Regions from separate parts of the Lactobacillus sp. RTP31084st1_F9_RTP31084_210423 genome, predicted to be linked through region 2. Evidence: predicted binding sites of a transcription regulator. Region 2 holds the regulator's gene; the other holds the start of a gene.

Region 1 (4,713 bases), 540 kb from region 2:
ACTAGGTGCAACTTTTAAAAATGCTAATGGTGGTGTTTCCTCATGGGTTAATGCTACTATGGGTGCAAAGTGGGCCTATTACGCTGGGTGGACATATTGGGCATGCCACGTAGTATATATTTCAAGTAAAGGTACTGGTGGCTTAAGAGCCATGGCTTGGGGAATCTTCGGCAACACTAAATGGTATGATGGTCTTCCAACTGCTTGGACTCAATTTGCCACTTTAGTGGTCTTCCTCTTTTTCTGCTGGGTTACTACTAAAGGTATCCCAGTACTTAAAAGTTTAGCCACTATCGCTGGATCATCAATGTTCATCATGTCAATTTTATTTATTATTATGATGTTTGCTGCACCAGCAATTAACCCCCATGCTGGTTATTACTCAATCAATTTTAATTGGAAGAGTTTAATGCCCACATTCAACCTTAAATATTTAACATCTCTTTCAATTTTAGTTTTTGCTGTCGGTGGATGTGAAAAGATATCTCCTTATGTAAACAAAGTTAAAAATCCAACCAAAAACTTTCCTAAAGCAATGATGGCTTTAGCAATTATGGTCATGGTTTCTGCAATTTTAGGAACTTTTGCTATGGCTTTAATGTTTGATCCTAAAGTTGTTAACAACAATCTAAACGAATATATTTCAAATGGTGCTTACATGGCCTTTCAACGTTTAGGCGAGTATTACCATGTTGGTGGTTTATTTATGTATATTTATTCATGGTGTAACGTTATTGGCCAATTCTCTACTTTAGTTATTAGTATTGATGCCCCTTTAAGAATGCTACTAGGTAGTAAAGAAGCTAAAAACTTTATTCCTAAGAAGCTTCTTAAGATAAATAAACATGGTGCCTACATTAACGGTATCTGGATGGTTGTAATTCTTTCAGGTGGTTTAATTGCAGCACAAGCTTTATTACCTGATGCACAGGCAGTTATGGCTCAATTAGTTAAATTAAATTCAACTACAATGCCAATGCGTTACTTATGGGTATTCGCAGCATATATTGCACTTAGAAAGCAACAAAAGAAGTTTGATACTTCTTACCAAATGACAAAGAATCAAGGATTAGCTTATACAGCTGGGATATGGTGTTTTATTGTTACAGCAGCATGTTGTATTTTAGGAATCTACTCACCAGATCCATTTACCCTATTTCTTAACATCATTACTCCAATTATCTTGATTGTTTTAGGCTTAATTTTGCCAGCAATCAAAAAAAGAGAAGATGGAACTAACCCATTAATGAAGTAACTTTAAATGAACGATATGCTTGCTATATCGTTCATTTGTTCTACATAAAATTAAGTTTGATTAGTTGACATGATTAAAAGTAAGTGATTTAATTAGCACTGTACTTATTAGAGTGCTAATTTTGTTTAGGAGGTAAAATTAATGCTCGTACCTACAGTTATTGAACAAACTGCACGTGGTGAACGTGCTTACGACATTTACTCAAGATTATTAAAAGATAGAATTATTATGCTTAGCGGTGAAATTAACGACCAAATGGCCAACTCAATCATCGCTCAACTTTTATTCTTAGATGCACAAGACAATACTAAAGATATTTCTCTATACATTAACTCTCCAGGCGGTGTTATTACTTCTGGTCTCGCAATTATGGATACAATGAACTTTATTAAGTCAGATGTATCTACAATTGCAATTGGTATGGCTGCTTCAATGGCTTCAATTCTTTTGACTAGCGGAACTAAGGGTAAACGTTTTGCATTACCAAATTCAACAGTTCTTATTCACCAGCCTTTAGGTGGTGCACAAGGTCAACAAACCGACATTCAAATTGCAGCTAATGAAATCTTGAAGAGTCGTAAGAAGCTTAACCAAATATTACATGAAACTACTGGGCAACCTCTTGATAAGATCCTTAAAGATACTGAACGCGATAATTACTTATCAGCAGAAGAAGCTAAAGACTATGGTCTAATTGATGAAATTTTGGTTAACCAAAAGAAAGACTAGTTTAATTTAACAAAAAATAGAGCTCACGATAGATGTGAGCTCTATTTTTTTGACTAATTTTCTTCTTTTAACTGTTGCGCCATTTCACGAATTTTTTGAAAACGGTGGTTAACTCCTGACTTTGAAATTGGGCCATCTGGAACCTGAGCTGCAACTTCTTTGAGTGAAAGTTCAGGATGCATTAATCTAAAGTGTGCTAGGATTGCCAATTTTTCTGGCAAATTTTCTAACCCCACTTTTTCTTCAATTAATTGAATATCCTCAACCTGCTTAGCTGCTGCATTCGCAGTTTTCTTCAAATTTGCTGTATCGCAATTTACTAACCGATTCACCGAATTACGCATATCCCGCATAATTCTTAAGTCTTCAAATGCTAACATTGCATTGACGGCACCTACAATATGTAGAAAATCACCAATTTTTTCAGCTTCTTTTAAATATACAATATATCCATTACGTCTTTTTGTAGCTTTTGCATTTAAATAAAAGAAACTATTCATTAATTCCAGTAAATCATTATTATGATTTTCATAAAGAGAATAGATCTCTAAATGATATCGACTCGTTTCAGGATTATTCACACTTCCAGCTGCTAAAAAAGCGCCTCTTAAGTATGACATTGCCCTTTGTTCTGATGTCATAATCTTCTCAGGAATTCCGGTAATCAAGCCATTATCACTGTCAAATATCTCTAGATCGCTTAAAATTTCATGAACTTGTTTTTGAAGCCTAACTAAATATTGATAATTTTTCTTTAACTTCATTTTCTTAGAAACAATTAGCAGCGGCTCGATTCCATAGGCTGTTTTAATTAAAGAAAATATTCTTCTAGCAATGGCTGGATTTTCAGTTGTGATATCTAGACTAAATTGATGGTCATGAAGACTAAGTACTCCGTTCATTCGCAAAAAAGCTGCTAATTCTGCCTTAGCATGTTCTGGATGAACTGGCAGACTAGTAAGTTCTTTTTTTACATCACTTGCGTATGAAACCATTAACTAATCCTGTTCCTTTTTTCTTCGGCAATATGCTTCAAAAGCCAAATTTAAAATTTCATCGGCTACTTTTTTACCATCATGAAAAACTAATCCACTATGCTGATCAATAAAGTCAGCCGTAATTACACGGCAATCCTGAGCCCGTAACCCAGCAAAATCATTTCTTACCGGTTCAAGATAAGCATCATAATCTGCCGGATTAAACTTACTCATATCAATTTTAGCTCCGTTAACTAAGGCAGTATTAATATAATGACCACCTAAATGATCATTAATAACTTGAACGTGTTCCGCTGCTGTGAAATGATCTGTTTCACCTTGCTGCGTCATGATATTACAGATATAAATAACTTCAGCCTTAGTTTGTCTCACAGCATCACCTAAATTAGAAATCATCAAATTAGGTAAAATTGAGGTAAACAAACTACCTGGTCCTAAAACCACTGCGTCTGCTTGCATAATTGCAGCTAAAACAGGTAAAACTGCCTTTGGCTCATCGTCAGAATCAGTATCAGTTACCCATACCCGTTTAATGCGCTTATCCTTTGAAGTAATTTCTGTTTCACCAGCTTCAGTTGTCCCATCAATAAATTCTGCATTTAAAGTTAAGGGTTCGTTTGAAGCAGGGAAAATTCGCCCATCAATTCGCATCATTCTTGATAACGATTGAACAGCATCAAAAATATTCCCTTGCATTTCATCTAAAGCGGCAATAATTAAATTTCCAATTGCATGACCTGCAAAAAATGAGTCAGATGAATTAAAACGGTATTGAAAAATATCTTTTTCTTCCTGTGGTAAGTCGGATAAAGAAACTAGCACATTTCTAATATCGCCTGGCGGCACCACATTAATATAATCTCTAATTGCACCTGATGATCCACCATCGTCTGCCACAGTTACAATAGCTGTTATATCGGCATTTTGTTCCTTTAAAGCATTCAAAATAACAGGTAACCCTGTCCCACCACCAATAACAACAATTTTAGGGCGACGTCCGCGAATGACACGTACAATTTTATTTTCTCCGTACGCCATCTCCCAACAATCTCCTTTATTGTCCAATATAACGACTAATTTCTCGATGAGAAATATCAACAGGATATTTCTTAGCCAAATCAACTGCTAATTGGCGAGCGATTGAAACGCTCCGGTGTTGACCACCAGTACATCCAATTGCAATAGTTAATTTTTCTTTTCCTTCCGCAATATATCCGGGAATAGCCGTCTCTAACATGTCTAAAAACTTAGCATAAAACTTTTTAGTTTCTTTCTTGCTCATTACATAATCAAAAACTCGACGATCTAAGCCAGTAAATGGTTTAAGTTGAGGAATATAGAATGGATTCGGTAAAAATCTCACATCCATTACAATATCAGCATCAATTGGAATACCATACTTAAAGCCGAAACTCATTACTTCAATTGAAAAAGTCCGAGTTTGATTATCTCCAAACTTATCTACTAATTTAGCTTTTAATTCCTTAGTAGTTAAACGGGAGGTATCAATAATTATATTTGATATATTTTTAGTTCTTGATAAAATAGCTCTTTCTTCTTGAATTCCATCCAATAAGCGTCCTGTATGAGCTAATGGTGGCAAACGTCTTGTTTCCTTATACCGAGATACTAATACATCATCTGAAGCATCTAAAAACAAGACAGTCGACTGAACATTTTGACTATCTTCTAAAGATTTAATTTCGTCAACCAAATCTTTGTAGAAGCTTT
Region 2 (4,713 bases):
CTCTTTATGTAGAAAATGAAGAACAATTAACTCTCTCTGCTTTAGAAGAACAAGTTCAATTTGACCGGTGGGAACTTGAACGTGAATTGAATTTAATGCAAGTAGACGCTAATCTTATTTGGCAACCTTTTAATACTTTAAGTGGAGGGGAGCAAACTAAGATATTATTAGCTCTATCTTTTATTAATAAGGATGCTTTTCCATTAATTGACGAACCAACGAATCATTTAGACGAAGAGTCGCGAAAACAAGTGGTTAGATATTTGCAAAAACATTCGCAAGGTTATATTGTTGTGAGTCATGATCGAGATTTTTTAAATCAGGTAACTAATCATGTTCTTGCAATTGAAAATACAGAGATTCATTTATATCAGGGAAATTATGCAAGCTATGAAGATACTAAAGAGAAGCGTGATAAGTTTAACCGGGAGAAAAATGAAAAACTCCGTGGTCAAATTAAAACTTTAAATGCAAGTAGACAGCGTATTAAAGGATATTCACTTCAATCAGAAAATAATAAAAAAGCTAGTGCACATAAGAATGAAATTCATGCAGATATTAATAAGGGATTTTTTGGTCATAAGGCTGCTAAGATAATGAAAAGATCAAAAAATATTGAAAGAAGGATGAATAAAGATATCCAAGATAGAAAAGGTTTAATAAGGAATGTTGAATCTGTGCCAGAATTAGAGATGAATTTTCAACCAAACTATCACTCGACTTTATTAGAAACTCGGCATTTAGATTTGAAAGTTCAAGATAAAAAGTTATTTAAAGACCTAAATTTAATTGTTAAAAAACGAGGAATTGTTTCCCTTGAGGGAAAAAATGGATCGGGAAAATCTACTTTTTTGAAAAGTGTTTTAAATAAAAATATAGATGTAACTTATCAAGGAATTTTAAGTTTAACTAATGGTTTAAAAATTTCCTATTTACCACAAAATTTTGTAGAATATTCAGGCACTTTGGCAGAATTTGTTCAAAAGGAACATTTGTCTTATGAGAAAATGCTTAATATGCTTAGAAAAATGGGTTTTCCTAGAACAAGTTTTGAGACGAGAATTGAAGAAATGAGTATGGGGCAGCAAAAAAGAGTGGCCATTGCTAAGTCATTAGTTGAAGAGGCTGACCTTTATCTGTGGGATGAGCCAGCAAATTACCTAGATGTGTTTAACCAAGATCAATTAATTGATGTTTTAAAGAAGGTTAAACCAGCGATGCTTTTAGTTGAGCATGATGAGTATTTTATTAGTCAAGTAGCAAGTAAACGGATAAAATTAAAGGTAGATGACTAGCAGATTGTATAGAAAGAATAAAAATGGCATTTGATTATAAAAAAGAATATAAAAATTTGTATCATCCAAAAAAGCAACCTGAAATTATTAAGGTTCCTAAAATGAATTACATCGCAGTTTCAGGAAGTGGAGATCCTAATCAGGAAGATGGGACTTATCACAAGGCGTTAGAATTACTTTATGGGCTTGCCTATACTATCAAGATGAGCAAAAAAAGTGAGCATAAAATTCCAGGATATTTTGATTATGTAGTGCCACCACTTGAAGGACTATGGTGGTCAAAAGATAAGCAAAAAATTGATTATGCTCACAAGGAGAACTTCGCCTGGATATCGATGATTCGACTGCCTGATTTTGTTACAGAAAAAGAATTTAATTGGGCAGTTAAGACAGCTACTGAGAAGAAAAAGCAAGATTTTTCTCAAGTTAAATTCTTTACTTATGATGAAGGACTTTGCGCTCAGGTAATGCACATTGGTAGTTATGATGATGAGCCAGCGACAATTGAAGAGATACATCGATTTGTAAAAAAAGAAAATTATCAGATAGATATTCAAAATCCACGCTATCATCATGAAATATATTTAAGTGATCCAAGGAGAACTAAGACTGAAAGGCGTAAAACTGTAATTAGACTACCAATTAAATGATTAAGGTAAGCACTTGTTGCTTACCTTTTTTTATAAAAAACAAATTTAATTAGCACTCTGCTTGCACAATTGCTAAGTTATGGTATCATATTAATTGTTAGCACAAGAGGAAGAAGAGTGCTAATGATGGGGGCGAGAAAATGTTGACTGAACGGCAAGAACTTATTTTAAAGACTATTATTATGGACTTTACTCAGTCTCATGAGCCAGTAGGTTCTAAGACCGTGATGAATCAACTGCCTGTCAAGGTTTCAAGTGCTACAGTTCGAAATGAAATGGCGGCACTAGAGGAAAAGGGACTACTTGAGAAGACTCATTCTTCAAGTGGTAGAATTCCTTCAACTGCTGGTTATCGATATTACTTAGATCATTTGATTAATCCCGTAAAAATACCAGCATCCGTCTATAATCGAATTATTTATCAATTAGACCAACCCTTTCAACAAGTTAATGAAATCGTACAAGAAGCTGCAAAAATTCTGTCTGATTTAACTAACTACACTGCTTTTGCAGCGGGTCCTGAAACTCGCTCGGTTAAAGTAACTGGTTTTAGGATCGTTCCCCTTTCAAGCCATCAAGTGATGGCAATATTAGTTACGGATGACGGTAATGTAAAGAATCAAATCTACACGTTACCTCATCATACAAATGGGGAAGAGATTGAAAAAGCAGTTCGACTAATTAATGATCAATTAGTTGGAAAGCCACTTAGTTCAGTTAATGAAGTGTTACTTAAGAGAATTGCAGACCATCTAGTTGCTGGTGGATCAGCACCTGAAATTTTGGATTTGCTTCAAGATGTTATTAAGGATGCTGCTAGTGAGCAAATGTATGTGGATGGTCAGATTAATCTTTTGAGTAATTATGAAAGTGACGATTTAGCTAAAGTTAAATCTCTCTACAAATTAATTGATCAAAATGATGCTATTTCAAGCTTGATTGGTTTTAATCCTAAAGATGAAATTAAGAATGATTCAAAGTCGAAAGTTCAAGTTAAGTTAGGTTCTGAATTACAATCAGATCTACTTGAAGATTATAGTTTGTTGACTGCACAATATAGCGTTGGTAAATATGGTAAAGGAACAATAGCATTACTTGGACCAACTAACATGCCATACTCGCAGATGATCGGATTACTCGAGTATTTTAGGAATGAACTAGCAAAGAAATTGTTAGATTATTATGGTAGATTTAAGTAAGGAGGTTAGCTGTGAGTAAAGAAGAGTTTCCGCATGAAAAAGATTTAAAAGACGAGGTGACCCCAGATAAGGCACCAAAGAAAGATCCAAAAGCAACTCCGAAAGAGGAAGTTAAGGAAAATCCAGCAAAAGATTATGAAAAAGAAATCGCTGAATTGAGAGCTAAGAATAAGGATCTTGAAGATAAATATCTACGTAGTGAAGCTGAGATTCAGAATATGCAAGCACGTTATGCAAAAGAGCGTGCGCAATTGATTAAATATGAATCTCAAAGCCTCGCTAAAGAAGTTTTGCCAGCAATGGATAACTTAGAACGCGCGTTAGCTGTTAAAGCAGATGATGAGGCAGCTAAGCAACTCCAAAAGGGTGTTCAGATGACACTTGACTCATTAGTTAAATCAATGAAAGATCAAGGAATCACTGAAATCAAAGCCGAAGGTGAAACTTTTGACCCTGCACTACATCAAGCTGTTCAAACTGTTGCAGCAGAAAATGATGATCAAAAGGATCACGTAGTTAAAGTTTTACAAAAAGGATATCAATATAAAGATAGAACATTAAGACCAGCAATGGTTGTAGTGGCTCAATAAGAAAGGAAGTTACATATATGTCAAAAGTTATTGGTATTGACTTAGGTACGACTAACTCAGCTGTTGCCGTACTTGAAGGAAAAGAACCTAAGATTATTACTAACCCAGAAGGTAACCGTACGACTCCTTCTGTAGTTGCCTTTAAGAATGGTGAAATTCAAGTTGGGGAAGTTGCTAAGCGTCAAGCTATTACTAACCCTAACACTATTGTTTCAATTAAGAGCCATATGGGTGAAGAAGGTTACAAGGTTAAGGTTGGCGACAAGGAATATACTCCACAAGAAATTTCAGCCTTTATTTTGCAATACATTAAAAAGTTTTCTGAAGATTACTTAGGTGAAAAGGTAACTGATGCAGTTATCACTGTTCCTGCTTATTTCAATGACGCACAACGTCAAGCTACTAAAGATGCCGGAAAGATTGCTGGTTTAAATGTTCAAAGAATTATCAACGAACCAACAGCTTCTGCTTTAGCATATGGTCTTGATAAAGATGAAAATGATGAAAAAGTTTTAGTATATGACCTTGGTGGTGGGACTTTTGATGTTTCCATCTTGCAACTAGGTGATGGTGTCTTCCAAGTATTATCAACTAATGGTGATACTCACCTTGGTGGTGATGACTTCGATAAGAGAATTATGGATTGGTTAATCCAAAACTTTAAGGAAGAAAATGGTGTTGACTTATCTAATGATAAGATGGCATTACAACGTTTAAAGGATGCTGCTGAAAAGGCTAAGAAAGACTTATCTGGCGTTTCATCAACTCACATTTCACTTCCATTCATTTCTGCTGGAGAAGCTGGTCCTCTTCACCTTGAAGCTGATTTAACTCGTGCTAAGTTTGATGAATTAACTGATGACTTAGTTCAAAAGACTAAGATTGCTTTTGACAATGCATTAAGTGATGCTGGCTTGAGCGTAAGTGATATTGACAAAGTTATTTTGAATGGTGGTTCAACTCGTATTCCTGCAGTTCA

Evidence for each region. The regulator HrcA, encoded in region 2, represses chaperone genes, less so after heat shock. The targets are predictions, from matches to a motif close to TTAGCACTCNNNNNNNNNGAGTGCTAA.
Region 1: clpP (ATP-dependent Clp endopeptidase proteolytic subunit ClpP) is a predicted target of HrcA. The motif match lies at 1,348-1,374, and genes of this name have one in related genera.

Annotation. Positions count from the first base shown of each region.
Region 1 covers NZ_JBCOVH010000001.1:192,481-197,193, reverse strand. The annotation lists gene AB5359_RS00995 (APC family permease) at 1-1,255, shown strand, start outside; gene clpP (ATP-dependent Clp endopeptidase proteolytic subunit ClpP) at 1,397-1,984, shown strand; gene whiA (DNA-binding protein WhiA) at 2,038-2,979, opposite strand; gene yvcK (gluconeogenesis factor YvcK family protein) at 2,983-4,020, opposite strand; gene rapZ (RNase adapter RapZ) at 4,037-4,713, opposite strand, start outside.
Region 2 covers NZ_JBCOVH010000001.1:727,581-732,293, reverse strand. The annotation lists gene abc-f (ribosomal protection-like ABC-F family protein) at 1-1,295, shown strand, start outside; gene AB5359_RS03610 (GyrI-like domain-containing protein) at 1,319-1,945, shown strand; gene hrcA (heat-inducible transcriptional repressor HrcA) at 2,086-3,144, shown strand; gene grpE (nucleotide exchange factor GrpE) at 3,156-3,734, shown strand; gene dnaK (molecular chaperone DnaK) at 3,752-4,713, shown strand, end outside.